Regions from separate parts of the Streptomyces sp. NBC_00637 genome, predicted to be linked through region 1. Evidence: riboswitches for the same ligand, from Rfam matches in the RefSeq annotation. Region 1 holds a riboswitch; each other region holds the start of a gene.
The links. A riboswitch is a leader RNA that binds a small molecule or an ion and turns the genes downstream of it on or off. The one in region 1 is predicted to bind thiamine pyrophosphate.
Positions count from the first base shown of each region.

Region 2: it holds a riboswitch for thiamine pyrophosphate, as region 1 does, so the genes downstream of both, OG440_RS10135 (thiamine ABC transporter substrate binding subunit) here and thiO (glycine oxidase ThiO) in region 1, are expected to answer to the same signal.
Region 3: it holds a riboswitch for thiamine pyrophosphate, as region 1 does, so the genes downstream of both, thiC (phosphomethylpyrimidine synthase ThiC) here and thiO (glycine oxidase ThiO) in region 1, are expected to answer to the same signal.

Region 1 covers NZ_CP109046.1:6,263,016-6,272,926, reverse strand. Annotated here, with positions in the region: gene metF (methylenetetrahydrofolate reductase [NAD(P)H]) at 1-802, opposite strand, end outside; gene thiE (thiamine phosphate synthase) at 972-1,619, opposite strand; gene OG440_RS27470 (Rv2175c family DNA-binding protein) at 1,696-2,061, opposite strand; gene OG440_RS27465 (NAD(P)/FAD-dependent oxidoreductase) at 2,121-3,323, opposite strand; gene OG440_RS27460 (hypothetical protein) at 3,401-3,751, opposite strand; TPP riboswitch at 3,804-3,914, shown strand; gene thiO (glycine oxidase ThiO) at 3,912-5,078, shown strand; gene thiS (sulfur carrier protein ThiS) at 5,123-5,323, shown strand; gene OG440_RS27445 (thiazole synthase) at 5,327-6,121, shown strand; gene pknB (Stk1 family PASTA domain-containing Ser/Thr kinase) at 6,259-8,199, shown strand; gene OG440_RS27435 (deoxyribonuclease IV) at 8,245-9,123, shown strand; gene OG440_RS27430 (sulfite oxidase-like oxidoreductase) at 9,145-9,777, opposite strand.
Region 2 covers NZ_CP109046.1:2,391,783-2,401,693, forward strand. Annotated here, with positions in the region: gene OG440_RS10105 (hypothetical protein) at 1-202, shown strand, start outside; gene OG440_RS10110 (VOC family protein) at 377-796, shown strand; gene OG440_RS10115 (LOG family protein) at 831-1,958, shown strand; gene OG440_RS10120 (LAETG motif-containing sortase-dependent surface protein) at 2,120-2,830, shown strand; gene OG440_RS10125 (ABC transporter ATP-binding protein) at 2,951-3,970, opposite strand; gene OG440_RS10130 (ABC transporter permease) at 3,971-5,641, opposite strand; gene OG440_RS10135 (thiamine ABC transporter substrate binding subunit) at 5,617-6,693, opposite strand; TPP riboswitch at 6,785-6,890, opposite strand; gene rlmN (23S rRNA (adenine(2503)-C(2))-methyltransferase RlmN) at 6,917-8,023, opposite strand; gene OG440_RS10145 (phosphatidate cytidylyltransferase) at 8,266-9,447, opposite strand; gene frr (ribosome recycling factor) at 9,447-9,911, opposite strand, start outside.
Region 3 covers NZ_CP109046.1:4,280,174-4,290,084, reverse strand. Annotated here, with positions in the region: gene OG440_RS18760 (hypothetical protein) at 1-815, shown strand, start outside; gene OG440_RS18755 (VWA domain-containing protein) at 1,068-2,567, opposite strand; gene OG440_RS18750 (hypothetical protein) at 2,564-3,193, opposite strand; gene OG440_RS18745 (hypothetical protein) at 3,227-3,604, opposite strand; gene thiC (phosphomethylpyrimidine synthase ThiC) at 3,719-5,545, opposite strand; TPP riboswitch at 5,538-5,727, opposite strand; gene OG440_RS18735 (YibE/F family protein) at 6,112-7,716, shown strand; gene OG440_RS18730 (SsgA family sporulation/cell division regulator) at 7,878-8,324, opposite strand; gene OG440_RS18725 (IclR family transcriptional regulator) at 8,425-9,282, opposite strand; gene OG440_RS18720 (DUF5326 family protein) at 9,488-9,700, opposite strand.

The DNA of each region.
Region 1 (9,911 bases):
CCGTGGCGAAGTCGATCCCAATGGAGCGTACAGCGGACGGATCGTCTTTGGCTGTGAGGATCCGCTCTTTCAGGGCGGCCGGGAAGCGGGCGTTGCTGAGCCTGGGCAGGCTTTCCAGCATCTTCACACTCGTCACCGGGAGGACCTCGGGGATGACCGGAGTCACACAGCCGGCCGCCTCGACCCGGTCGCGCAGCCGCAGATACGACTCGGGCTCGAAGAACATCTGCGTGATGGCGTAGTCGGCGCCGGCCCGGCACTTGTCGACGAAGTGCGCGACATCCGTGTCCCAGTCGCCGGAGCGCGGGTGCATCTCGGGGAAGGCGGCGACGCCCACACAGAAGTCGCCCGACTCCTTGATGAGTTGGACGAGTTCGGCCGCGTACGTCAGGCCCTGGGGGTGCGGCACCCAGTCACCCATGGGGTCGCCGGGCGGGTCGCCGCGCACGGCGAGCATGTTGCGGATCCCGGCGTCGGCGTACTGGCCGATGATGTTGCGGAGTTCGGCGATGGAGTGGTCCACGGCGGTGAGGTGCGCGACCGGTGTGAGGGTGGTGTCGACGACGATCTGCTCCGTCTCCCTGACCGTGGTCGACCGGGTGGAGCCGCCGGCACCGTAGGTCACCGAGACGAAGTCGGGGGCGGCCGCCTCGACCCTGCGCAGCGCGTTCCACAGGCTTCGCTCGCCCTTGGGCGTCTTCGGCGCGTAGAACTCGAACGAGTACGTCGTCTTGCCGGTCGCCAGGATGTCGCGCACGGTGCGCGCGCGGTCCGTCCTGGTCGATGCGGTTCCTAGGGCCATACCCGCAGGTTAGCCAGGGGTGGGCGGTCCCCCAACCGGATGCGGGAAATTTGTCCGGATTGTCGACTTGTTGTCCATCCCTTGGACGGCCGCACCGGAAGTACCGGCCATACCGCCGGGGGGAGGCGCGGCAGGCCGGGGGCAGGCACGGCGGGCCGGGCGGAGCGGGTCACACCGCGCGCAACCGCTTCGCGAACTCCGCCGCCGCGGCACCCGGGTCGTCGGCGTCCGTGATCGCCCGGACCACGACGACCCGCCGGGCGCCCGCCGCCAGTACCTCGTCCAGGTTGCCGAGGTCGACGCCGCCGATGGCGAACCAGGGGCGGTCGGTACCGAGGGCGGCCGTGTGCCGGACCAGGTCGAGGCCGGGGGCCGGCCGGCCGGGCTTGGTGGGGGTGGGCCAGCACGGACCGGTGCAGAAGTAGTCGACGCCCTCCTGGACGGCGGCGGCCCCGGCCTCCGCCTCCGAGTGCGTGGAGCGGCCGATCAGGACGTCCTCGCCGAGGATCGCGCGGGCCGCGGGGACCGGCAGGTCGCCCTGTCCGAGGTGGAGCACATCGGCGGCGGCCGCGTGCGCGACGTCCGCGCGGTCGTTGACCGCGAGCAGCTTGCCGTGCCGGGCGCAGGCGTCGGCGAACACCTCGAGGTACGCCAGCTCCTCGGCCGCCTCGATGCCCTTGTCACGCAACTGGACGATGTCGACGCCGCCCGCGAGGACCGTGTCCAGGAACTCCGGAAGGTCGCCCTGGCGGGTGCGGGCGTCCGTGCAGAGGTACAGCACGGAGTCGGCCAGGCGGGTGCGGGCGGTGTCGGGCATACGGAGGTCCCCCCAGGGCGGTGGCGTACGGGAGCGGGCGCCCCCGTACGCCGGATGTGTCGGTTCGGTACGCGGATCAGACGGCGAGCGCCTGGGCGCGACGCTTCACCTCCGTGCCGCGATTCTCGCTCAGCGCCTGCGCGGGCGTGCCGGGCAGGCTGGGGTCGGGGGTGAACAGCCACTCGAGCATCTCTTCGTCCTTGAAGCCGTCGTCCCGCAGCAGGGTGAGGGTCCCGACCAGACCCTTCACCACCTTGTCCCCGTCGATGAAGGCGGCGGGAATGTGCAGGGCGCGGTTCTCGCCACGGCGTACGGCGATGAGCTGGCCGTCCTTGATCAGCTGCCGGACGCGGATCACGTCGACATCGAGCATCTCCGCGATGTCCGGCACGGTGAGCCAGGCGGGGACGAGAGCATCGGTCTTTGCGTCAATCTCGGTCACGGGAACAAGCCTGCCATCTGCCGCCGACAGTCGGAAGCCGGGCCGGTCCGACCAGGGGTTCAGGCCGCGGCCGTCGCCGCCTTCATGGGCCTCGCCGGGTCCGCGAGAAGCCGTGGGTCCATGGGGGTGCCCGCGTCGATCAGCCGTTTGCCCTGGGCGAGATCGCGTGCCCGGCCCACGGCCAGCAGGGCGACCAGCCGGTCCTCGCGCAGCCAGCACACCGACCAGGCCGGCCCCGAGGGGTCGCCGCGCCACAGGACCCGGTCGGCGTCGACGTGGTGTCCGGCGTACTGGACGAAGCGGCCGAACTGCTCGGACCAGAAGTACGGGACCGGGTCGTAGACGGCCAGGGGTTCGTCGGTGGCGGCGCCGACGATGTTCGCCGCGACCGTGCGCGGTCCCTGGAGGGCGTTGTCCCAGTGATGGACGAGAAGCCGCTCGCCGTACCGTCCCGAAGGGAACGAGGCGCAGTCGCCGACCGCGTACACATCGGGCACGGAGGTCCGCAGATGGGCGTCGGCCACGACCTCGCGCTGTGCGCCGAGCGCGACGCCGGAGCCGGCCAGCCAGGCGGTGGCCGGGCGGGCGCCGATGCCCACCACCACCGCGCCCGCGGGCAGCCGCGAGCCGTCGTCCAGGACGACCGCGCCGGGCTCGACGCGCTCCACGCGCGCGTGGGTGCGCAGATCGATGCCGCTGTCGGCGTACCAGGCGACCATGGGGGCGGCGACCTCGGCGGGCAGGGCCCCGGCCAGCGGCCGGTCGGCGGCCTCGACGACGGTCACCGCGCAGCCCGCCTCCCGCGCGGCCGTGGCGAACTCGGCGCCGATCCAGCCGGCGCCGACGACCACGACGTCGTGTTGCCGGGCGAGCACCGGCCGCAGCCGTTCGGCGTCGTCCAGGGTGCGCAGCAGGTGCACGCCGGGCACGCCCTCGGCGCCGGGCAGCCGGATCGGTTCGGCGCCGGTGGCGAGGACGAGCACGTCGTACGGGACGGGCCCGGCCTCGGTGTCCAGCTCGTGGTCGGCGGGGCGGAGCCCGTCGACCTCGCGGCCGAGCACCAGCTCGATGCCGAGGCCCTCGAAGTCGACGTCGAAGGCGGACCCCTCGGCGTTGCCCAGCAGGACGGCCTTGGACAGCGGGGGCCGGTCGTAGGGCTGGTGGGGCTCGGCGCCGATCAGCGTCACCGTGCCGTCGAAGCCCTGTTCACGCAGCGCCACGGCGGTCTGCACCCCGGCCATGCCCGCGCCGACGACCACCATGCGCCGCCCGGCCGGGCCGCCTTCTTCCTGCCTCTGCTCGCTCACCTGATCACCTTAGGCGGCTGACGAATCGTCAGTCAGCCGTCGTGCGCCGTGACCTGCTCCACAACGCTGGTGCCGCTGCCCTCCTGCGACTCCCACGCCCAGCTCTCCTCGAGCCGTACCCGTCCGTCCGCGAGCTCCAGGACCGTCGAGACGCAGTGCCCCGAGGACGTCGTCCCGTCGTGCTTGAGCTGTACGTACCGGAAGTCGAGCCGGTCCCCTTCGCGGGTACCCACCAGATGCCCGCGTACGACGTCGCCGCCCGCGTATTCCGCCCAGATCTCGCCACCGCGCTCGTGGTAGGTGAACCGGGTGCGGGTGCCGACCTGACCCGGGGCCTGGTCGGCGACGGGCGCGAGGACGAGGCCGTCCAACGAGCGGGGCATGTCGAAAGGCTCCCTTACAGAGGCGCCGGACCACGGGCTAGGGTGGCCAACCTAGAGCACACGCGGGAGTCCGGACGCACCGGGCTGAGAGGGAGGCTGGCGGCCTCCGACCGTCGAACCTGATCCGGGTCATGCCGGCGAAGGGAGGGGCTGGACGCCCATGTCGTCTCCACGTACGTCAGACGTCCTCGTCATCGGGGGCGGGATCATCGGCCTGGTCACGGCCTGGCGGGCCGCGCAGCGCGGCTTCGCCACGGCGGTGGTCGACCCGGCGCCGGGCGGCGGGGCCGCCCAGGTGGCGGCCGGGATGCTGGCCGCCGTCACGGAACTGCACCACGGCGAGCAGACCCTGCTCGGCCTCAACCTGGCCTCCGCCCGCCGCTATCCGGACTTCGCGGCCGAGCTGTCGGAGCTGACCGGGCACGACCTCGGCTACCGGCGCTGCGGCACGCTCGCGGTCGCGCTGGATTCCGACGACCGTGCCCATCTGCGCGAACTGCACGCCCTTCAGCAGCGGTCGGGGCTGGAGTCGGAGTGGCTGTCCGGGCGCGAGTGCCGGCGTCTGGAGCCGCTGCTGGCGCCCGGTGTGCGGGGCGGGCTGCGGGTGGACGGCGACCACCAGATCGACCCGCGGCGGCTGACCGGGGCGCTGCTGACCGCGTGCGAACGGGCCGGGGTGGTCTTCCACCGGGTGCGCGCCGAGCGGCTGACCGTCGCGGGCGAGCGCGCCACGGGCGTCGTCACCCTGGACGGGACGACGCTGGAGGCGGGGCAGGTGGTGCTCGCCGGTGGCAGCCTGAGCGGACGGCTCGCGGGGGTGCCGCAGGACGTGCTGCCTCCCGTGCGGCCGGTGAAGGGCCAGGTGCTGCGGCTGACCGTGCCGCCGCGCTACGCGCCGTTCCTGAGCCGGACCGTGCGGGCCGTGGTGCGCGGCAGCCAGGTCTACCTGGTCCCCCGGGAGAACGGCGAGCTGGTCGTGGGCGCGACCAGCGAGGAGCTGGGCTGGGACACCACGGTGACGGCGGGGGGTGTGTACGCGTTGCTGCGCGACGCCCATGAGCTGGTCCCGGGGATCACCGAGCTGCCGCTCACCGAGACGCGCGCGGGGCTGCGGCCCGGGTCCCCCGACAACGCGCCGCTGCTCGGTCCGACGGAGCTGGCGGGGTTGCTGCTGGCCACCGGCCACTACCGCAACGGCGTGCTGCTGACGCCGGTGACGGGTGACGCGATGGCGCACGCCCTGGCCACCGGGGAGCTCCCGGACGAGGCCCGTCCCTTCACGCCCCGGCGTTTCGGCGCCGCCGCACTCTCGGAGCAGCCCGCATGAACCCCCAGGAAAACGCCCACGGGAACGCCCACAGGAGCGCCGGCGTGAACATCTCGGTGAACGGGGAGCGCCGGGAGTGCGCTCCCGGTACGGCCCTCGACAGCGTCGTGCGGTCCCTGACGCCGGCGCCCTCCGGGGTGGCCGCCGCGCTCAACGAGACCGTCGTCCCGCGCGCGCAGTGGCCGTCCACGGCTCTGCGCGAGGGTGACCGGGTGGAAGTCCTCACCGCCGTCCAGGGGGGCTGAGCCATGGCCGACGATCCCTTCGTCCTCGCGGGCAGGTCCTTCTCGTCCCGGCTGATCATGGGTACGGGGGGCGCGCCGAGCCTGGAGGTGCTGGAGCGGGCGCTGGTGGCGTCCGGGACCGAGCTGACGACGGTCGCGATGCGCCGGGTGGACCCGTCCGTGCACGGTTCCGTGCTGTCGGTGCTGGAGCGGCTCGGTATCCGGGTGCTGCCGAACACGGCGGGCTGTTTCACCGCCGGGGAGGCCGTGCTGACGGCCCGGCTGGCGCGGGAGGCGCTGGGCACCGATCTGATCAAGCTCGAGGTCATCGCCGACGAGCGCACACTGCTGCCGGACCCGATCGAGCTGCTGGAGGCGGCGGAGACGCTGGTGGACGACGGGTTCACGGTGCTGCCGTACACGAACGACGATCCGGTGCTGGCCAGGAAGCTGGAGGACGTGGGCTGCGCCGCGGTGATGCCGCTGGGCTCTCCGATCGGCTCCGGCCTGGGCATCCGCAACCCGCACAACTTCCAGCTGATCGTCGAGCACGCGCGCGTGCCGGTGATCCTGGACGCGGGGGCGGGCACCGCGTCGGACGTCGCGCTGGCGATGGAGCTGGGGTGTGCGGGGGTGATGCTGGCGTCGGCGGTGACGCGGGCCCGCGAACCCGAGCGGATGGCGTCGGCCATGCGGGCCGGCGTCGAGGCGGGACGGCTGGCCCGGCTGGCCGGACGGATCCCGCCCCGCTACTTCGCCGAGGCGTCGTCGCCCGTGGAGGGCCGGGCGGTGCTGGACCCCGAGCGCCCCGCGTTCTGAGCGCCGCGCCGCTACCGTCCGGTCTCCGGACACGGGGGTCGCGGGACCCGTGGGTTGCGTCACAGGTCGGCTCCAGTCGCGCTGCGATCGCGGTGGAACCGGCGGCGGTGTCAGCGGCGGCTCGTAGACTCACCTGCGTGGACACGACCCTTCAGGACCCGCTGGTCGGGCGACTGCTCGACGGCCGGTATCGCGTAGAGGCGCGGATCGCGGTCGGCGGGATGGCCACGGTCTACCGGGCCGTGGACACCCGCCTGGACCGCGTGCTCGCGCTCAAGGTGATGCATCCGGCGCTCGCCGCCGACGCGGCGTTCGTCGAGCGGTTCATCCGCGAGGCGAAGTCCGTCGCCCGGCTCGCCCACCCGAACGTCGTTCAGGTGTTCGATCAGGGTGCCGACGGGTCGTACGTCTACCTCGCCATGGAGTACATCGCCGGGTGCACGCTGCGGGACGTCCTCCGGGAGCGCGGGGCGCTCCAGCCGCGGGCCGCGCTCGACATCCTGGAGCCCGTGCTGGCCGCGCTCGGCGCCGCGCACCGGGCCGGTTTCGTGCACCGGGACATGAAGCCCGAGAACGTGCTGATAGGGGACGACGGCAGGGTCAAGGTCGCGGACTTCGGTCTGGTCCGCTCCGTCGACACGGTGACCAGCACCACGGGAGCCGTGCTCGGCACCGTCGCCTATCTGGCCCCCGAGCAGATCGAGCAGCCCGGCGCCGCCGACCCCCGCGTCGACGTGTACGCGTGCGGGGTGGTGCTCTACGAGATGCTGACCGGTGAGAAACCTCACGACGGCGACTCCCCCGCGATCGTGCTCTACAAGCACCTCCACGAGGACGTGCCGCCGCCGTCCGCCCTCGTACCCGGGATGCCGTTCGAGCTGGACGAGCTCGTGGCGTCGGCCACCGCCCGTACCCCCGGCGTCCGGCCGTACGACGCCGTCGCGCTGCTCGGCCAGGCGCGGGAGGCGCGCGCCGCGCTCAGCGTGGACCAGCTCGACGCGATGCCGCCGCAGGCCGTCTCCGCCGGACACGACAACGCCGAGGACCGGACGAGCGTGATCCCGCGCTCGCTCACCGTCCCCCGTCCGCTGCCGGTCAACGACGACGACCCCGCGGACGGCGAGGACCCGCTCAACCGCACCTCACGCTTCCAGAGCGGGCCGCCCCTGCCGCCCCGGCGCCGTACCGCACGGCCCCGCCGCGGGGTGCTCGCGCTCGTCGCCGCCGTGCTGCTGGTGTTCGGCGTGGGCGCCGGTGTCTGGTACATCAACTCCGGCCAGTTCACCAAGGTCCCCGCGGTGCTGACGCAGAAGGAGGCGGAGGCCAGGACCCGCCTGGAGGCCGCCGGCCTCGAGGTCGGCAAGGTGCGCCACGAGCACAGCGACACCGTGAAGCGCGGCACCGTCATGGACACCGATCCCGAGCCGGGCGCCCGGATCCGCAAGCACGACTCCGTGACGCTCACCGTCTCCGACGGCCCGGAGATCGTGAAGGTGCCCGATGTGAAGGGCTCCCGCCTGGACAAGGCCGAGGAACTGCTGAAGACGGACGGCCTGGAGCCGGGACTGGTCACCAAGGCGTTCAGCGACGACGTGCTCAAGGGCTTCGTGATCAGCACCGACCCGGAGGCGGGCACGAAGCGCCACGCGGGCACCGCGGTCTCGATCGTGGTCAGCAAGGGCGCCCCGATCGACATCCCGGACGTCACCGGCGACCCCCTGGACGACGCCAAGGCCGAGCTGGAGGAGGCCGGCCTGAAGGTGAAGGTCGCCACCGGGCAGGTCACCTCCGAGTTCGACAAGGGTCTGGTGGCGACGCAGTCCCCGGAGGAGGGCGCCGAGGCGGCCGAGGGCGACACGGTGACGCTGACGGTGTCCAAGGGGCCGGAGATGGTCGAGGTCCCGGACGTGGTCGGCGCGAGCGTCGACGACGCCACGTCGCTCCTGGAGCAGTCCGGGTTCGAGGTCAAGGAGGACCGGGGGCTGCTGGGCCTGTTCGGCGACACCGTGAAGAGCCAGTCCGTGGACGGCGGCGACACGGCGCCCAAGGGATCGACGATCACCATCACCATCCGGTGACCGGCTGGTGCCGGGGCGGTGCGCGGGGCATGACACCCTGATCGGGTGAGTTCCCGAGCCCCCTTCCCCTCCCGTAATCCCGTCGGCGGTCACGTCCCCGTGGCCGGTGGTCTGCACGACGTGGGCATGTCGTACGCGCACGACCTCGGCGCCGAGACGGTCCAGGTCTTCGTCGCCAATCCGCGCGGCTGGGCCACTCCCGTCGGCAACCCGCGGCAGGACGAGGCCTTCCGGGAGGCGTGCGCGGCGCGGTCGGTCCCGGCCTACGTACACGCGCCGTACCTGATCAACTTCGGCTCGCACACCGAGGCGACGGCCGAGAGGTCGGTGGAGTCGCTGCGGCACTCGCTGCGCCGCGGGCGGGAGATCGGCGCGCTGGGCGTGGTCGTGCACACGGGGAGTGCGACGGGCGGGCGGGACCGGTCGGTGGCGCTGAAGCAGGTGCGGGAGTACCTGCTGCCGCTGCTGGACGAACTGACCCACGACGACGACCCGTTCCTGCTGCTCGAGTCCACCGCCGGCCAGGGCGCCTCGCTCTGCTCCCGGACCTGGGACTTCGGGCCGTACTTCGACGCGCTGGACGCCCATCCGAGGCTGGGCGTCTGCCTCGACACCTGCCACATCTTCGCGGCCGGACACGATCTGACCGGCCCGGCCGGTATGCACCAGACCCTGGATCTGCTGGTGGACACGGTCGGCGAGGGCCGGCTGAAGTTGATCCACGCCAATGACTCCAAGGACGTGGTCGGCGCCCACAAGGACCGGCACGAGAACATCGGCGCGGGTCACATCGGCGAGGACCCGTTCCGGGCGCTGATGACCCATCCCGCCACCGCCGGCGTACCGCTGATCATCGAGACACCCGGCGGCAAGGAGGGGCACGCGGCGGACGTGGAGCGGCTGAAGAAGCTCCGGGACGGCTGACGCCCCGCCGCGGCGGGCGGATCAGAGTTCCGGGCCGTCGCCCGGCGCCTCCTGGTACGAGTAACGCTGTTCCTTCCAGGGGTCGCCGAGGTTGTGGTAGCCGCGCTCCTCCCAGAAGCCACGGCGGTCGGCGGTCATGTACTCGACGCCGCGGACCCACTTGGGGCCCTTCCACGCGTAGAGGTGCGGAACGACCAGCCGCAGCGGGAAGCCGTGCTCGGCGGTGAGCAGCTCGCCGTCCTTGTGGGTGGCGAAGATCGTGCGCTCGGCGGCGAAGTCGGACAGCCGCAGGTTCGAGCTGAAGCCGTACTCGGCCCACACCATCACATGGGTGACGTTCGGGGCGGGCGGAGCGCTCTCCAGGATGGTGCGGGCCGGGATGCCGCCCCACTCCGCGCCGAGCATGCTGAATTTCGTCACGCAGTGCAGATCGGCCACGACGGACGTGTACGGAAGGGCCGTGAACTCCTCGTGGTTCCAGCAGCGCTTCTCACCGTCGGCGGTGGCGCCGAAGACCCTGAACTCCCAGCGTTCGGGTCGGAACTTGGGCACCGGGCCGTAGTGCGTGACGGGCCATCCGCGCTGGAGTCGCTGTCCCGGCGGAAGCTCGGACACTGCTTCTTCTCCAGATTCGCGCTCCACCGGCTGACCCATGACTCCATCCTGACAGACCCCGGACGGTGCACATGACCAGCCATGACCGGGCATATCCCGAATCGGGCAACTGCTACTAAGCATGCACTAACTTACTAAGTACGCACTTACTGGACGATCTTCGACACCGGTGC
Region 2 (9,911 bases), 3.9 Mb from region 1:
CTGCACCGTCGCCACGCTGCTGACCGCGGCCGTGGAGGCCAGGCAGGTCCGCGCCGACACCACCGCCGCCCTGCTCCGTCTCGGCGCCCCGGCCAAGACACTGCGCAGCGCCGCCGCCCTGCGGACCGGTGCCCTGCTCGCCCTCTTCGTCCCGCTCACCCTGATCGTGGCCGAACTGGCGGCACTCCCGCTGACCCGCTGACCCGCCGGCCCGGCCCGCCGACCGCGGGCTCCGCCGGTGCACGGCCCCATACGGCCGCGCGCACGGCCACGCGCCGAAAAAAGATCCCCGGCCCGCGATGAGTTCCGCACGACCCCTCGGTCTACCCCACCGAACGCCACACACCAGCACCGCGAATCCCCTGGGAGAGACCCGATGACCACCCCGGCCTACCAGCAGATGATCTTCGTTAACCTGCCCGTGAACGACCTCGCCGCCTCGAAGAAGTTCTTCACGGAGCTCGGCTACACGATCAACCCGCAGTTCAGCGACGACAACGCGGCCTCCGTGGTGATCAGCGACACGATCGTCGCGATGCTGCTCACCAAGCCGTTCTACTCGACCTTCACCAAGAAGGAGATCGCGGACACCGCCACCACCAGCGAGGTCCTGATCGCCCTGAGCGCCCCGAGCCGCGAGAAGGTCGACGAGCTCGTCGACAGGGCGCTCGCGCTGGGCGGTTCGCCGAGCGGCGACACCCAGGACCTGGGCTTCATGTACGGCCGTTCCTTCGACGACCTCGACGGCCACACCTGGGAGGTCGTCTGGATGGACCCGTCGGCCGTCGGGAGCTGACCCGCGCTCATCCGGCGCTGCCTAGCATGGGCGGGTGCATCCGACGACACCCGCCCAGCCGTTCGACGGCTCCCACGACCGTGAGATCGAGTCCCTCGCCGAGTTCGACGAGGTGGTCGCCACCCACGGCACGCTCTCCCACTTCCGCGTCCAGTCCGTCGACCTGACGGCCCGTACGGACGCGCTGCTCGCCCTGGACACCTCGGGCGCCGTCTTCCTCGGCTGCCCGATGGAGCCGGCGGCGGCCACGAAGTCCCGCGCCTGCGGCGCCCTGGTCTTCCCGCCCGTACCGGGTCTGTCCTTCGACCCCTACCGCGGTTTCGTCTACTCCCCCGACGAGTTGTTCGCGTCCCTGGACGAGGGCTACGAGGCGACCCCGGACGCCCTGACATACGCCTGGTTCCAGCGCACGAAGGCGGACGGCGACATATTCGGCTCGATGCTCCGCTCGATCCACGACGACGCCATCTCCGACGCGCTCGACGAACTCCTCGTCGGGCGGAACGTGGTGGGTGTCATGGGCGGCCACGCGATGGCGCGCGGTACGCGGGAGTACGCCGGCGCGGCCCGGCTCGGCCGTGAACTCGCCCGGTCCGGGCTGATGGTGGCCACCGGTGGCGGGCCCGGCGCCATGGAGGCGGCCAACCTCGGCGCCTACGCGGCCCCCTTCGACGACGAGATGCTCACGGACGCCCTCCGACTCCTCGCCAGGGCACCCAAGTTCACGCCGTCGGTGACCGACTGGGCGACGGCGGCCTTCGAGGTGCGGGCCAAGTGGCCGGGCGGCGGCCCTTCGGTGGGCATCCCCACGTGGTTCTACGGCCATGAGCCGCCGAACCCGTTCGCCGCGCACCTCGCCAAGTACTTCTCCAACGCCACCCGTGAGGACGGCCTGTTGGCCCGCTGCACCGCGGGCGTGGTGTTCCTGCCGGGCGCCGCCGGGACCGTACAGGAGATCTTCGACAACGCCACGCCCAACTACTACGGGTCACGGGGCGAGCCGACGCCGATGGTGCTCGTGGACCGGGACCACTGGACTCGACGGCTGCCCGCCTGGCCGCTCTTGCGGTCACTCGCCCGGGAGCGGTCCATGGAGTCCCGTATCGCCCTCGTTGACCGGATCGAGGAGGCTCCGGAGGCGTTGAAACGTCTCGGTGGTTAATAAGCGGGCAAAGCCAGCCGCTCGAAGGCGTCCCCGCATTGACACTTCTTATGGAACGCTTATAGACCTGTGGGTCTGCTGGGGATGGTGACGCACTCGCTCACCGGGGGCGCCATCTTCCCCTCCACCCCCCGCAGTTGCGCTTCCCGTAAAGGACAAACGTGTCCCTTTCCCGCCGTACCGCCGCCCGTTCGGTGCGCATGCTCGGTGTCACCGCCGCCTCCGCCGCCCTCGCGCTCAGCGCCGCCGGCACCGCGCTGGCCTGCGACATCAGCGAGTTCTCCGCCTCCGCCGCCTGTGACGGTGCGAAGGGCCTCATCACCGTCACCGACAAGGACCCCTCGGGCGTCCCCGCCGAGGTCACCGTCTTCCTCGAGAACAACGGCGGCGACCTGAGGCAGGTCGGCGCGGCCCAGCCGGTCGAGGGTTCGAAGAAGGGCGTCACGATCTCCTTCGCCGAGGACTGGGAGCCGGGCGCCATCTACCGGATCCACGTGAAGGCCGTGAAGAACGAGAAGGTCCTCGTCGACCTGGACATCCCCGGGAACCTGACCACCCCGTCGAAGTCCTGCAAGGCCGACGACACCTCCACCCCGTCCACCACGCCGTCCTCGACGCCGTCGGACAGCACGACCACGCCGCCGCCGGCCGAGACGGCCACCCCGTCCGCGTCCGACTCGGCGAGCGACAGCGCCGCGCCCGCGCCCTCCGCGAGCAACGCCCCGTCGGCCGCGGTCCAGGAGTCCAACCTGGCCGAGACCGGGGCCGGCTCCAACACCGGTCTCATCGTCGGCATCGCGGCCGTCCTTGTCGCCGTCGGCGGTGGCGCGGTGTTCTTCGGTATGCGGCGCCGCGGGTCCAGCCAGCGCTGACCCGCACGGCCGGCGGGACGAGCCGCCGGCCCGACCGCGTACATGTGTGGCCCGCCCCTCCTCCGGGGCGGGCCCTCCGCATGTCCCGTGTCCGCGGCCGGACTTCTTCCCGACCGGCGGTCAGTCCAGTACGACGGTCTCGGTCGCGTCGAAGGACACTCCGACCACGGCCCCGACCTCCGGCGCGTCCCGCAGCGTGCACGCCGCCTCCAGCCTCGGCGCGCCCTGCGGCTGAAGGTGCACGGCGACATGCGTGCCGCGAAAGGTGCGGGCGGCGACCGAACAGCGCAGTCCCTCGTCCGCGCCCACCAGACGCACACCGGCGGGCCGGACCAGCAGCGTGCGCGCCCCCTGCGCCGACCCGGCCGGCACCGGCACCTTGCCCCACGGCGTGACCGCGGCCTCTTCCGTGACGGTCGCCTCCACCACGTTGTCGAAGCCGAGGAAACGCGCCACGAACGCGTCCGCCGGCCGCTGCCACACCTCCAGCGGCGTACCGGACTGGGCGATCCGCCCGTCCCGCATCACCACGACCCGGTCGGCGAGCGCGAACGCCTCCCCCTGGTCGTGGGTGACCGCCAGCACGGTCGTCCCCAACCTGCCGAACAGCTCCCGAAGTTCGACGACCAGCCGTTCCCGCAACGACCGGTCGAGCTGACCGAGTGGCTCGTCGAGCATCAGCAGCCGGGGGCGCGGTGCGAGGGCCCTGGCCAGCGCCACCCGCTGCTGCTCCCCACCGGAGAGCGCGGCCACCGCACGTCGAGCGGCGCCCGGAAGCCCGACCATGTCGAGCAACTCCGCCACCCGCTCGCCCTGTCGGGTCCTTGGCATGCCGTGCATCCGCAGCCCGAAGGCCACGTTGCCGCCCACGTCCCGCTGCGGGAACAGCTGATGGTCCTGGAACATCAGCCCGAGCTCCCGCCGGTGCGCGGGCACCCCCGCCTGGTCGCGTCCGTCGAGCAGCACCCGTCCGGCGTCCAGCGGCTGGAGCCCGGCCACCGCCCGCAACAGCGTCGACTTGCCGCTGCCACTCGGCCCCAGCACACACACCACCTCGTGCTCGGCGACCGCGAGGTCGACGGCGTCCAGCACGGGCCGGCCGCCGAACCGCACGGTGGCGCGCTCCAGTTCCAGCAGCATCTACAACTCCCCCGTCCGGTCGGTCCGCAGTCGCTCCAGCACCAGCAGAGCCACCACGCACACCACCATCAGAATCGTCGAAAGGGCCATCGCCTGGCCGTAGTTGATCTCCCCTGCCCGGCCCAGCAACCGTGCGACGGCGACCGGCAGCGTCGGGTTGTCGGGCCGCGCGATGAACACCGTCGCCCCGAACTCGCCGAGCGACACCGCGAAGGCGAACCCGGCCGCGACGAGCAGCGCCCGCCACACCATCGGCAGGTCGACCTCGCGCCACACCCGCCACGGCGACGCCCCGAGCACGGCCGCCGCCTCGCGCAGCCGCTGGTCCACCGCCCGCAGCACCGGCAGCATGGTCCGAACGACGAAGGGGACGCCGACCAGCGCCTGCGCGAGCGGCACCAGGATCCAGGTACCGCGCAGGTCGAGCGGAGGCTCGTCGAGCGCGATCAGGAACCCGAAGCCGACGGTCACCGCGGAGACGCCGAGCGGCAGCATCAGCAGCGCGTCGAAGCCACGGACCAGCCGTCCGGCGTCCCGTCGGGTGAGCGCGGCCGCGGCGAGCCCACCGACGGCCACGGCGATCGCGGTCGCGGTGACGGCGTACTGGAGCGAGTTGCCGATCGCGTCGATCGGCGGAACCAGGAAGACATTGCCGTCGTCGCTGGTCAGCGCCCTGTAGTAGGCGAAGTCGGGCGCGTCGAACGAGCGCTGCGCCAGCACCGCCAGCGGCAGCACCAGCAGGACGGCGATCGTGCCGAGCACCCCGGCCAGCAGCGCCCACTGCCCGGCGCCGCGCGGCCGTCGTGCCGTCACCGACGGGTCCACCAGCCGCAACGCGGTCTCCCGCCGCCGTACGGTCCGGGCGTGCACGGCGAGGATCGCGCCGACGGCCACGAACTGGACGATCGTGAGGACGGCGGCCGTGGACAGATCGAAGATCTCGGAGGTCTGCCGGTAGATCTCCACTTCGAGGGTGGAGAAGGTGGGGCCGCCGAGGATCTGCACCACCCCGAAGGAGGTGAAGGTGAAGAGGAAGACCATCAGCGCGGCGGCGGCGACGGCGGGCCCCAGGGCGGGCAGCGTGACCGTGCGCCACGCGGTCAGGCGGGACGCGCCGAGCATCCGCGCCGCCTCCTCCTGCCGGGGATCGAGCTGCGACCACAGCCCGCCCACCGTCCGTACCACGACCGCGTAGTTGAAGAAGACGTGCGCCAGCAGGATCGCCCACACCGTGGTGTCCAGCCGTACGCCCCACAGCTCGTCGAACAGTCCGCCACGCCCGACGAGCGCCAGGAACGCCGTGCCGACGACGACCGTCGGCAGCACGAACGGGACGGTCACGACCGCGCGCAGCACGTGCCGGCCCGGGAACTCCAGGCGGGCGAAGACATACGCGGCCGGCAGCGCGACCAGGAGCGTGAGCGCCGTGGAGGCCAGCGCCTGCCAGGTGGTGAACCACAGCACGTGCCGGATGCCGGACTGCGCGAGCACGTCCCACAGCCGCCCGAAGCCCCCGTCCCCGTCGGCGCCGAGCCCACGGGCGACGATCGCGGCGACCGGGTAGGCGAAGAAGACCGCGAAGAACGCGACGGGCACGGCCATGAGTCCGAGCCGCGCCGCGTTCCCCGCGCGGGCCTCGCGTCTGCTCACTTCAGTACGAGCGAGGTCCATGACTTGACCCAGTCGTCACGGTTGTCGGCGATCTTCGCCGGGTCCAGGGTCTCGGGGTCCTTCGCCTGCGGCCCGAACTGCGTGAACTCCGCCGGGACCTCGGCCCCCTTGCGCACCGGGTAGACGAACATGTTCAGCGGCATGTCCTGCTGGAACTCCGCGGTGAGCAGGAAGTCGAGGAGCGCCTTGCCGCCCTTGGCGTTGGCGGCGTTGCTCAGCAGACCCGCGTACTCGACCTGGCGGAAACAGGTGCCCGCGGAGACGCCGGTCGGGGCGGTGGCCGGCTTCGGGTCGCCGTAGATCACCTCGGCGGGCGGCGAGGAGGCGTACGAGACGACGAGCGGCCGGTCGGCCCCCGCCTTCTTTCCGCCCGCGGACCCGGAGAACTCCTCGTTGTAGGCCTGCTCCCAGCCGTCGACGACCTTCACGCCGTTGGCCTTCAGCTTCTTCCAGTAGTCCGCCCAGCCCCCGTCGCCGTACTTCGCCGCCGTGCCCAGCAGGAAGCCGAGGCCGGGCGAGGAGGTGGCCGCGTTCTCGGTGACCAGCAGGTTCTTGTACGCGGGCTTCAGCAGGTCGTCGAAGGAGGCGGGCGGTGTCAGCTTGTGCTCGCTGAAGTACGCCTTGTCGTAGTTGACGCAGATGTCGCCGGTGTCGACCGGCGTGACCCGGTGCTTGTCCTGGTCGGCCCGGTACGCGGGCAGAACCTGGTCGGTGCCCTTCGCCTCGTACGACTGGAACAGCCCGTTGTCGAGGGCGCGCGACAGGAGGGTGTTGTCGACGCCGAAGAAGACGTCGCCCTGCGGGTTGTCCTTGGTGAGGATGGCCTTGTTGACGGCCTGACCGGCGTCGCCGTCCTTGAGGACCTTCACCTGGTAGCCGGACTTCTTCTCGAAGTCCGCGAGCACGCTCTTGGAGACGGCCCACGAGTCGTGGCTGACGAGGGTGACGGTCTTGGAGTCGGCCGCCGAACCGCCGTCGTCCGACGATCCGCAGGCGGACAGCGTGACGAGGCCGAGGCCGACGGCCGCGGCCACGAACGTCCTGGTGTGCACTGGATTTCCTCCTGGGGTTGACCAGGAAGAGACGCGGCCCTGCCCGGGCACCGGCGGAAGGTTCCGCCGGCGCCCGGGCAGGGCGCAACAGCTTGAGTGATGACCGAACTTCCTACCCAGAATGACCTGGGCAAGGTTCAGAGGGTCTGCGGACTCTCCCGCACTCTCAGCGCTGTGGCGCTCCCCTGTCGGAATATGAAGATGTACTGATACCGAGGTCAGACTACCGCTCGGTGGCAGCGAGCTGACCGCACGCCCCGTCGATCTCCTGACCACGGGTGTCCCGGACCGTCACGGGCACCCCGTGCGCGGCGATCGCCTCGACGAAGGCCTTCTCGTCCTCGGGCCGGGAGGCCGTCCACTTCGAACCCGGGGTCGGGTTGAGCGGGATGAGGTTGACGTGCACGGGCTTGCCGCGCAGCAGCCGCCCGAGCCGGTCACCACGCCAGGCCTGGTCGTTGATGTCGCGGATCAGCGCGTACTCGATGGACAGCCGGCGCCCGGACCGCTCGGTGTACTCGAACCCGGCGTCCAGCACCTCGCGCACCTTCCACCGCGTGTTCACGGGGACGAGGGTGTCGCGCAGCTCGTCGTCCGGCGCGTGCAGGGAGATCGCGAGCCGGCACTTGAAGCCCTCGTCGGAGAACCGGTGGATGGCCGGCACCAGCCCGACCGTCGACACGGTGATGCCCCGCTGCGAGAGGCCGAGTCCGTCCGGAGCCGGGTCGGTGAGCGCGCGGATGGCACCCACGACCCGCTTGTAGTTGGCGAGCGGCTCGCCCATCCCCATGAAGACGATGTTGGAGAGCCTGGCCGGCCCTCCGGGCACCTCACCGTCCCGCAGCGCCCGCATCCCGTCGACGATCTGGTGCACGATCTCGGCGGTGGACAGGTTCCGGTCCAGCCCCGCCTGCCCGGTCGCGCAGAACGGGCAGTTCATCCCGCACCCGGCCTGCGAACTGATGCACATCGTCACCCGGTCCGGGTAGCGCATCAGCACCGACTCCACGAGCGTGCCGTCGAACAGCCGCCACAGGGTCTTGCGGGTGGTCCCCGCGTCCGTCGACAGATGCCGCACGACCGACATCAGGTCCGGCAGCAGCGCCTCACGCAGCTTCTCGCGAGCACCGGCGGGGATGTCGGTCCACTCCGCCGGGTCGTGCGCATAGCGCGCGAAGTAGTGCTGCGCCAGCTGCTTGGCACGGAACGGCTTCTCCCCGATCTCCGCCACGACCTCCTTCCGCTCGGCGGGCGAGAGGTCGGCGAGATGCCGCGGCGGCTTCTTGGCTCCGCGGGGGGCGACGAAAGTAAGTTCTCCGGGCTTCGGCATAACCCTTCCAGTGTCGCAGATCAACTCGGGCAGCCCAGGCCACAGCAGGGTGGGGGCGGTCACTGGCGGGTGCCGTCCGTCAGCCCGGATCGGCCTCGCACGGTCCGGGAACGAGGTCTCCCGGATCCGACGGCCCGGCCACGGCCCGGCAGGGCACGGCACGGCACGGCACCAGCACGGCGACGGGCCCTCTCCCCGCATTCCGGGGAGAGGGCCCGTACGAGCCGGTGGTACCGGGTGGATCAGCCCGAGCCCACGAACAGGACGAGGAGCAGCCACACGACGGGGGCCGTGGGCAGCAGGGAGTCCAGGCGGTCCATGATGCCCCCGTGGCCGGGGAGCAGCGTGCCCATGTCCTTGATGCCCAGGTCCCGCTTGATCATCGACTCGCCCAGGTCGCCGAGCGTGGCGCTGGCCGCGACGGCCAGGCCGAGCAGCAGACCCTGCCACCAGGTGCCGTCGTCGATCACGAACTGCATCAGCAGCGCGCCGGCGACCATCGCGAACGACACCGCGCCGAGCAGGCCCTCGCGGGTCTTGCCCGGGCTGATGCGCGGGGCGAGCTTGGTCTTGCCGAAGCGCCAGCCGACGGCGTAGGCGCCCGTGTCGCTGACGACCGTCAGGAGCAGGAACGTCATGACGCGGAAGGCTCCGTCGTCGGCGGTGAGCATCAGGGCGACGAACGTGGCCAGGAACGGGACGTAGAAGGCCGCGAAGACGCCGGCGGTGACGTCCTTGAGGTAGCCCTCCGGCGGCTCGGTCATCCGCCAGACCAGCACCGCGAGGGCGGTGAGGGCCATGGCGACCCAGGCGCCCTCGGGACCGCGCACGTAGCCGGCGACGACCATGGCCGCCCCGCCGACCGCGAGCGGCACGAGCGGCGCCTTGATGCCCTTGCGCTCCTGGAGCCTGCTGGTCAGCTCCCACAGGCCGACGACCACGGCGACCGCTATCACGCCGATGAACACGGCCTTGACGACGAACAGCGACGCGATGATCACCACACCGAGCCCGACCCCGACCCCTATGGCCGCGCCCAGGTCTCGGCCCGCACTCTTCTTCTGGGGTGCGGGCGCCGGGTGAGGGGCGTCGGGCATGGGCTCCGGATTCTGCGGCACCGCCGCGTAGGGCTGTGCCGTCGGTGTGTCGTGGCCGTGGGCGGCGTCGCCGTACGGCTGGTTGCCGTAGGGCCGGTTGGAGAACAAGGGGCCGCCCGGCCGAGCGGCCCCCCGGTCGTCATCCTGGTTTCCGCCGTGCGCGGGGACGTCGGGGACGATGGGCATGGGGCGAGTCTGCTGCGCCTCAGGCGCATCGTACGCGGGACCCGCCGGGGCGGCCCCCTGGACAGGCCCCTGGTCGACGGGCCCCCAGTACCCGGCCCGCGACCCGGCGTGTGGCGGTGAGCCCCAGGAAGAGTCGTTCATCAGACCTCGAGCAGCTCCGCTTCCTTGTGCTTCAGGAGCTCGTCCACCTGGGCGACGTACTTCGCGGTGGTGTCGTCGAGTTCCTTCTCGGCACGGCGGCCCTCGTCCTCGCCGACCTCGCCGTCCTTGATCATCTTGTCGATCGCGTCCTTGGCCTTGCGGCGGACCGCGCGGATGGACACCTTGGCGTCCTCGCCCTTGCCCTTGGCGACCTTGATGTAGTCGCGGCGGCGCTCCTCGGTCAGCTCGGGGAACACCACTCGGATGATGTTGCCGTCGTTGCTCGGGTTGACGCCCAGGTCGGAGTCGCGGATCGCCTGCTCGATGTTGCGCAGGGCGGTCTTGTCGAACGGGGTCACCACCGCCATGCGCGGCTCCGGCACGGAGAACGAGGCCAGCTGGTTGATCGGCGTCGGTGCGCCGTAGTAGTCGGCAACGATCTTGTTGAACATCGCCGGGTGCGC
Region 3 (9,911 bases), 2.0 Mb from region 1:
TCCTCGACGAGGCGCTGCGCTCCGCCCCATATCACCCGGAACTGGCCGCGGTCGGACAGCGGCTCAACCCCGAACAGCTGCGCACCATGGCGCTCAACGCCTCCGCACTCATCACGGTGGCCGCGGCGGCCGAGTACCAGCACTACGTGAAGGTCCGCGAGGAACTGCGCCACCCCGCGCCGTCCACCCCGTCGTCCACGTCCGAGGCAGGCTCCGCGGAGCCGGGCGCGGCCGCGATGGGGCTCGCCACCACCATGGGGGAGGCGGCTCAGGCCGCCGAAGCGGCCGGCGCGGGCGCCGTCGCCGCCGTCCTGACCCCGGTACTCGCCGGGGCCGCCGCGGTGATCTTCCTGCTCGTCGGCTACCTCCTCAGGGCGCTCGACCCCGAGCAGGCGTTCGCCCGGACCATGGTCGCCGCCGGCTGGACGTTCGGGGCCGTGGCCGTGGCCGCGATCCTCGTCGCCACCGTCGCGCTGCTGCTCACCGCCCTGCGCAACCGGCCCTCCCTGGAGGCCGGACCGTACGGCGAACTGAGCGAGGAAGTCGACCAGGCCAGAGAAGCCTGGCGAGAAGCCCTGCTGCAACGCGGCATCCTGCCGTTCCTCCGGGAGGCCCTCACCGCTCCCGGCACGACGGCCGCCCTGCACACCGAACCGGCCCCACCGGCTCCCACCGGCCGTCTCCCGAAGATCGGCTACGACCGCCCCGGCTTCAGCAGCCCGGACGACGGCCGCTCGACCGGCCCGCGCCCGAGCTTCAGCAGCCCGGACTACACCAGCCCGGACTTCGGAGGCCCGGAGCACCAGCCGGAATAGGCACCCGGCTTGCGCCCCCGCCGCCCCGCCGAGGGGAGCGCAAGCCGTACGCCGGGCGCCGGACAGTCGGCGCCGTACAGCCGACGGCAGACGCCGGTGGCGGGCGGCGGGCGATCTGCGGGTCGTGGGTGGCTCCGGTGGAGAGCCGGCCAAGGGACCGATGGCCGGTGCTGCCTGCGGTGCTCAGCGCTGCCCTGTGCCGGACGGAGTCACGGGCGCGGGCACCCGTGAGCCGGACGTCCGGTCACCCCGTCAGAGGATGCCCGCCCGGCGGGCCGCGGTGATCCAGCTGGGGAACTCCGACAGCAGCCGGTCGTAGAGCTCCTGGTCCGGGACGGTGCTGATGTCGTCCACGGAGAAGAACCCCACGTTGTCGACGCGGCGTCCGGCCAGCGTGTCGAACCGCTCCAGAATCCCGTAGTCGGACCGGCCGAGCCCCACGAACTGCCAGAAGATCGGCTCCTCGACCGCAGCCCGCAGCTCCCGCTCGATCGCCGCGTCGCGGTGGACCCCTCCGTCGGAGAAGAAGAGCACCAAGGTCGGTGCAGCAGCCGGATTCTCCCGGACATAGGACCTGACCTGGGCAATCGCCTTCTGTTCCTCGTTCTGGATGCCGATCGAGCGCATGTCGACCTGACCCGGCTCCATCCCCTTGCGGGGTTTCCTGCCGCGCCGGAACAGACTGATCTCGCCCACCCTCACATGCAGCCGCAGCCACTCGGGGAGCTCGCCCAACCGCAGGTCCGGAAGGCGCGCGGCCTCGCTGGCGAAGGTCCAGGCCTGCATTTCGCCGTCGTCGTCCAGTTCCGCCGCCACCGCCGCCATGCGCTCCACGACGTCGGCCACCACGCCACGTGAATACAGGAACGCCATGGACCCCGAGGCATCGAGGACGAGCACGATCCGCGCGCTGATCCCCAGCGCCCCTTGCTTGCGCAGACTGACGGCGACCTGCTCCTTGCGCAGGGACAACCGCTTACGCATGTCGACGGGAAGCCGCTCCTCCCCCTTGCTCGGACGAGGTCCGCCGGGCGGTGTGCCTGCCGAGAGGGTGCTCGGCGCTGGGGGGTCTGCCGGCGGGGTGTGTGTCGGGGGCGTACCTGTCGGTGCGGTGGGCGCGGGGGTGACGCTCCATGGAGTCACCGCAGGTGGAGCGGCCGCTGGCGGGTTGAGCGGGGTGGCAGCCGGGCGGTTGAGCGGGGTGGCCGTCGGCTCCGGCTCTTCGTCGACCGTGATCCCGAAGTCCGTGGCAACCCCCGCCAGCCCGGAGGCGTACCCCTGCCCGACGGCCCGGAACTTCCAGCGCCCTTCGCGCCGGTACAGCTCACCCGCGATGAACGCGGTCTCCGTCTCGGCCCGCATCTCGAACCGGGCCACCTCCGTTCGCCCGTCGCCGCCGAGCAGCCTCAAGGTCAGGCCGGTCACCTGACCGAAGGAGCCGCCGTCGGCCGATGCGCACAGCACCACACGCGTGATGGCGCCTTCCAGCGAGCGCAGGTCCACCTGGACGGTGTCGGTCAGCACACCGGCATCGCTCCGCTTGCCGACGTGCCGCACGGCGCCGGACGCGTGCACGGGCTGGTTGTAGAAGACGAAGTCCCCGTCGTCACGTACCCGTCCGTCCTGCGCCAGCAGCAGCGCCGAAGCATCGATGTCCGGCCCACCGGCGCTTTCGGCCCAGCTGAGTTCGACCCGTACGTCCGCCTCGTCGACCGGCAGATTGGCACCCTTGCTCAGGAATCGCGCTGTCATGGACGCAAGTGTGCCGAGCCGGCGCCCCGAGGCAACCGGACGAACGCGATGCTTTCCTCCTGGGCGACCGCCAGGAGCGTGCCGTCGGGACGCATGGCCGCGACGGGTGTCGGTATGTGGGTGACTCCGTAGGCTCCGTCACGGCGGGACACCTTCACCTCGGGCCATTCCGCCGGCACTTCACCGGTCATGACGTCGATCAGCCGAGGGTGCCCGTGCAGCGAGACGACACGGCCACCACCCGCCATCAACGTGCCGACCTCGAAGTCGACGGAACTCCGACGCAGCCACGCGCGTCGGGACAGGGACCACACTCCTATCCGGCCAGGTCCGAGGTCGGGGCCGTCGTCGTCCTGGTCCTCGTCATCGTCATCGTCGTCGTCGTCGTCGAGATGCTCGCCTCCGGTAGCCACAGCCAGCAGGTCGTCGTCGAGCCAGCAGGCCGAGACCACCTCCGCATCGATCCCGGGCCGCGTCGGCAGCACCCCGTGCCCATCCAGTACGGCAGGGTCTGCCAGGGCTCTCTCCAGATCGAAGACCTCGACGATTCCGTACGGGTGCCACAACCAGCCGGCCACCAGCAGGTGCCTGCCGTCCCCGGTCACCGACAGCCGGGAATGGAACACGTCCTTCGCCTCGCGGGCGCCGGTGGTGAGCCGCTACCCGGACGCCACGTCCTCGATCTGGAGCACGTTGCACTCCTCCGGGCAGTGGATCAGGACCTCCCGGCCGTCCCTCAGAATCCCCAGGGCCACCGGGTAGTCGTAGTCCTCGGCATGGTCCGGGCTGCGCGTCAGTTCACGGAGGAGATGTGTCCCCTCCAACAAGCGCGCCTCGGTCCCCCGTTCCGCGTAGACGACGCTGTAGCGGCCCGACGGCGAGACGGCACCTCTGTCGAAGGCGGGACCGTGATCGACGGCCGTGCGGCGCTCCACACCGTCGCTGCTCCATACCCGGCCGCCGACCACGTCGACCAGCTCATCGCCCCGCCAGGCCAATGACCGGACCGGCGCCGTCGACTTCACCCATTCCAACAACGTCGTCTCTCCCCCTCGGTGACGACCCCTCCTGGCGCTGCCCCCAGGCCCGACCTCAGGTCCCCGCCCGAGCTCAGGTGTCGGACCTCGGAGGACAGCGCCGATCCAGGTACGTCAGTCAGCCAGCGGCAGGTACACCCGGTTCCCGCTCGCCGCGAACTCCTTCGACTTCTCCAGCATGCCCTCGGCGATCTCCTCCGGTGAGGCCCCGTCGGCCGCCCCGGCGCCGAACCGTTCGTTGATGCTCTGGCTGATCTTCATCGAGCAGAACTTCGGCCCGCACATCGAGCAGAAGTGCGCCGTCTTCGCCGGCTCCGCGGGGAGTGTCTCGTCGTGGAACTCCCGTGCGGTGTCCGGGTCGAGGGCGAGGTTGAACTGGTCTTCCCAGCGGAACTCGAAACGGGCGTCGGACAGCGCGTCGTCCCATTCCTGCGCACCCGGGTGCCCCTTGGCGAGGTCGGCTGCGTGGGCGGCGATCTTGTAGGTGATGACGCCGGTCTTGACGTCGTCACGGTTGGGCAGGCCCAGATGCTCCTTGGGCGTGACATAGCAGAGCATGGCCGTGCCCCACCAGGCGATCATCGCCGCACCGATGCCGGAGGTGATGTGGTCGTACGCGGGCGCGACGTCCGTCGTCAGCGGGCCGAGCGTATAGAACGGAGCTTCATCACAGATCTCCTGTTGAAGGTCGATGTTCTCCTTGATCTTGTGCATCGGGACATGGCCCGGGCCTTCGATCATCGTCTGAACATGGAAACGCTTCGCGATCCGGTTGAGTTCCCCGAGTGTCCTCAACTCGGCGAACTGCGCAGCGTCGTTGGCGTCCGCGATGGAACCGGGCCGCAATCCGTCGCCCAGCGAATAGGTGACGTCGTAGGCGGCGAGGATCTCGCAGAGCTCCTCGAAGTTCTCGTAGAGGAACGACTCCTTGTGGTGCGCGAGGCACCAGGCCGCCATGATCGAACCGCCGCGCGAGACGATGCCGGTCTTGCGGTTCGCGGTGAGCGGGACGTACGGGAGGCGGACGCCGGCGTGGACGGTCATGTAGTCCACCCCCTGCTCCGCCTGCTCGACGACCGTGTCCTTGTAGATCTCCCAGGTGAGCTCTTCCGCGCGGCCGTCGACCTTCTCCAGCGCCTGGTACAGCGGCACCGTGCCGATGGGGACCGGGGAGTTGCGCAGCACCCACTCGCGGGTGGTGTGGATGTTGCGGCCGGTCGACAGGTCCATGACCGTGTCGGCGCCCCACCGGGTCGCCCAGGTCATCTTCTCGACCTCCTCCTCGATGGAGGACGTCACCGCCGAGTTGCCGATGTTGGCGTTGACCTTCACCAGGAACCGCTTGCCGATGATCATCGGCTCGATCTCCGGATGGTTGACGTTGGCCGGCAGTACGGCGCGGCCCGCCGCGATCTCCTCGCGAACCACCTCGGGAGAAACGTTCTCCCGGATGGCCACGAACTCCATCTCGGGTGTGACCTCCCCCCGGCGCGCATAGGCGAGCTGAGTGACCGCCTCACCGTCCCTGCCCCGGCGCGGCAGGCGCGGCCGACCCGGGAAGACCGCGTCGAGGTTGCGCAGACCGCCGCGTGGCGAGGTGTGCTTGATGCCGTCGTCCTCGGGGCGGACCGGACGGCCCGCGTACTCCTCGGTGTCGCCCCGGGCGATGATCCAGTTCTCCCGCAACGGCGACAGGCCCCTGCGGACGTCGGTCTCGACGAGTGGATCGGTGTACGGGCCGGACGTGTCGTACAGGGTGACCGATTCTCCGTTGGTGAGATGCACCTGACGAACCGGCACCCGGAGATCGGGGCGAGCGCCCTCGATGAACCCCTTGTGCCAGCCGATGGACTTCCCGGCCTCCGAGGCGTTCACGTCGACCGTGCTCTCGCTGGTCGCGTTCTGCGTGAAGGCAGGCGTGCGTGCGTCCTTGTTGGTCATAAGACCTACTCCCTACGCCGGCATTACCCGGTAACAGGTTCGGCGGTCGACGCAGCGGCTACCGCCTGCCGATGTTTCATGTGAAACATCACTCGATTCGAGAGACGTTCCACGTGAAACATCGCGAAGACGGAGGTCAGCGCCCTCTCAGCCCGGTGCTCCGAGCTCCCGCGTGTGCAAAGGTTGCCTCCACGCTAGCGTCAATTCTGGCGCGGTGAACAGAGGGCCCGTGTCGTTCTTGCGATGATCGGTCGGTGACCACGACACACCAGCCCCCGTACCCGCCGCCCGAGCCGCCCCGCCGACCGGGCGCCGGCAGCGGCCCCGGCAATGGCTCGGGCAATGGCTCCGGCAACGGTTCCGTCGGCGGCCCCAGAGGCGACCGCGACTTCGGCGACGGTCACGACCACCCGCACAACCCCGACCGCGGCCCGGGATACGCCGGCGGGCTCGGCGGGCTGAGACGCGCCGCGGCTCCTGGCGGGCAAGGACCCGGCTACGGCAACGGCCAGGGATACGGGGACCGTCAGGGCCACGGGGACAGCCAGGAGTACGGAAACAGGCCCGTGCCCGGCCAGGAGTACGGCCCCGGCCACGGCGCCGGTCCTCGTCCGGGCCAGGGCCCTCGTCCTGATCCCGGTCACGGCTCTGCTCCGGGTGACGGATACGGCTTCGACCGCGAGCACGGTCATGGGCAGAGCCTCGACGGCGGTCATGGTGGCGGCACCGGGAGCGGTCACAGCGCGGGCGACGGCGGTGGTCACGGCCATGGCCCGGGCGACGGGCACGGCTCCGGTTCCGGCGGTGGGCACGGGCATTCGCACAGCCACAGTCACGGCCCGGCCGCTCCCGTCTCCCAGCACCTGCGCAAGGTCATCGCGGCCATCCTCATCCCGTTCGGCGCCGCGGTCCTGGTGGGCCTCGTGGTGTTGTGGCCCGGCGGGGCCCCGGCCCACGAGCGCACCGGAGTCGGCTTCGACCGGCAGACCCAACAGGCCACGGTCACCAAGGTCGTGAGCGTGAGCTGCGCGTCGGTGAACGCCTCGGGCGAGACCCCGACCGGCGACACCTCCACCGCCGAGGGCTCCTCCGCGCAGCAGCAGGCGAGCGGCGCCTGCAAGCGGGCCACGATCCGGGTGGACACGGGCGACGACAAGGGCCGTACGTTCACCGAGATCGTCCAGCCTGACCAGTCACGGCAGTTGGAGCAGGGCGAGAAGGTCGTGGTCGCCTACGAGCCCTCCGCGCCGAAGGACCTCCAGTACTCGGTCACCGACGTGAACCGCCGCATCCCCATGGCCGTCCTGGCCATCATCTTCGCGGTCGCCGTCGTGGTCGTCGGACGGCTGCGGGGCGTCATGGCGTTGGTCGCCCTGGCCATCAGCTTCATGGTGCTGAACTTCTTCGTCCTGCCCGCGATCCTTCAGGGGTCGAACCCGCTGGTGGTGGCGGTGGTGGGATCGAGTGCCATCATGCTGATCGCGCTGTATCTCTGTCACGGGCTCTCGGCCCGTACGTCCGTCGCCGTGCTCGGCACCCTGATCTCACTGCTGCTGATCGGCGTCCTCGGTTCGCTGTTCATCGACTGGGCCGCGCTGACCGGCAACACGGACGACAACACCGGCCTGATCCACGGCCTGTACCCGTCGATCGACATGAGTGGTCTGCTGCTGGCCGGCATCATCATCGGCTCGCTCGGCGTGCTCGACGACGTGACGGTCACCCAGACCTCGGCGGTCTGGGAACTGCACGAGGCCAACCCCGCGATGGGCTGGCGCGGCCTGTACCGGGCCGGTATCCGCATCGGCCGTGACCACATCGCGTCCGTGGTGAACACGCTCGTTCTCGCCTACGCCGGTGCCGCGCTACCGCTGTTGCTGCTCTTCTCGATCGCGCAGAGCAGCGTGGGCGCCGTCGCCAACAGCGAGCTGGTCGCCGAGGAGATCGTGCGCACCCTGGTCGGCTCGATCGGCCTGGTCGCCTCCGTGCCCGTCACGACGGTTCTGGCGGCCCTGGTGGTCTCCGCGGACCGGCCAGGCTCGGGCAAGGCACCCGGGACGGCTACGGAAGCGGCTCCGGCGATTCCGGCTGCGGCGACGGCCACGGGCGCGGGCACGGGCATGAGCAGCGCCCAGGTCCGGGGCGGCCGGGGCAGGCGGCGCAAGCGCTGAGGCGGGAGAGCGCCCGAGTGCCGACACCATCGGCCTGCTCCGGGCGCGCCACGCGTGCCCGGCACAGCCGTTCAGCGCCTGCGTCCCGCCGTGAAGAAGCGTTCCTGCACAACACCGATCGCTGTGCGGCACGCGGCACCCTTCGTCGCTTCGCCATCACGTCAGCCGGCGCTCTGCTCCTCCGCCAGGATCCGGTCCAGCGCCTCGTCCAAATGCGTGTCGAAATCGGCGAGAGCACCCTCCTGGCCCAACGGAACCAGCTTGTCGGTGCGGTCGAGGAACGCCACCAACGGGGCCGCCGACGAGCGGAACAGCGCCTGGTCGCCGCCTACCTGAAGACGGATCAGGACCTCCCCCAGCACATCGGGATCCACCGGCGAGACACGGACATCCCCCTCGCCGCACGGCCTGCCCACCCCGTCGATGAGCAACTCGCGCCCGAAGGCCCAGGTCACCGGGGCATCACCGGGCAGATGGAAGGTCAGTCGCACGGCATAGGGATCGCACGACTCGTAACCCAGCTCCACCGGAATGCGGAACGAGAGCTCCTCGGAGACGAGGAAGCTCATCATGACCTCTGCCTGTACTGCCTGTACCGACTCGCGCATCGCCTAACCCCGTCACTTACCGCCGACTGGCCGGGAATGGACCTTCTGACACTGCACGCATCTTGCAGAAAGTACACAACAGATCACAAGGAGTGAGTTTTCAGATACTGATAGAGATCGCCAGCGACCCCATCAGCCGTCCGACCTCGCTCTGAAGTTGCCGAGCCGCGGGCAGCAAACGGTCCGCCTGATGGGCGGGCAGAGAGATCGCCATCGTGGCCGCCGTGGTGCCCACGGTGATCGGAATGGCGGCGCACACGGTACCCAGCGCGTACTCCTGCCGTTCGACGACCGGCTCCATCCGCCGCATCCGCTCCAGGCGCCGCAACAGACTGTGGTTGTCACGCACCGTGTACGGGGTGATCGACTGCGCGGGATAGCGCTGCAGGTGGTCGCGGCGGGCGTCCTCGTCCAACTGGGCGAGCAGGCACTGGCCGATGGCGTGCGCGTGTCCGGTCTCGCCGAAGTCGGCCCACTCCTCGACCGCCGGATTGCCCGGGGTGTCGGAAACGCACATGATCTCGATCTCGCCGTCGCGGTACCTGGCGTAGTACACGGGAACACCGATCGAATCGCGCCACTGGGCGAGCGTGTCGGCGACCGTGCTGCGACGTTTCTGCGCCGCTCCGCTCCTGCCGAGCCGTTCAGCCGCCTCACCGAGGAAGAACAGCCCTTTGTCCCGTCGCAGATAGCCCTCGTGCACAAGGGTTCGCAGCAGGTGGTAGGCCGTGGGCAGCGCGAGCCCGGTCTCGCGGGCGAGTTGTTTGGCCGGAGCCCCGTACTCGTGCTCCGCGACGGATTCCAGCAGTCGCATGGCGCGCTGGACGGAGCCGATGAGGGTGGCGGCGGAGTGTGGGTGCTCGGGGGTGGTCGTGTTCGGTGGGCGTTGCAGCGGGGGCGCGGCGGAACGCGGCCGGGCGGGGGGTGCGAACGGTTCTGCCGATGCGGTGTCAACCATGACCAAGGGTCACTTCCGAAGCGCGAGGGGGGAGGCCCGTGCGGGGGGACACGGGAGGGGGGTGTGCGCCACTCGCGGGTTCGTTCCCCGCGACGAGTTCCGGACTTTAACCGTCTGCCACCGCTCACAGACGGGCTGTCAGGGAAACTTCCCCCGGCCGAGGGAACAGGCGAATCCTGTTACCGCCCATCGGCCCCCACACCGCTCACCAGTCGCTGCGTGACGAGGAACTCGACGTGAACTTCCTTACGACGTAGATCAGTCCGCCGACCAGGGCCACGAAAACCAGCAGCTTGAAGAGCAGGCCGATCACGAACCCGACGACGCTGGCTATCAGACCGCCGAACACGACCAGGGCGATGACCGGCACCGCGACCCACTTCACCCACCACGGCATTCCCGCGAAGATCTCTCGCATCGCCCTTGTCCTCATCCTCTTCGGTCGATACCCGGCACCCCTGTCGGGCCGGAGCGTTTCGATGTCCTGCTGCCGATGCTAGGTCCGAAGGGGGTGCCGACGGGGGCTCCGCATCCCTTGTCCTCCCCTGACCGAACCCTGAGGGAACCCCGAGGCCGCCGGTCGACCGGCAGAAGGACACGCTCAGGACGGGCACCAGGAGAAGCGGCTC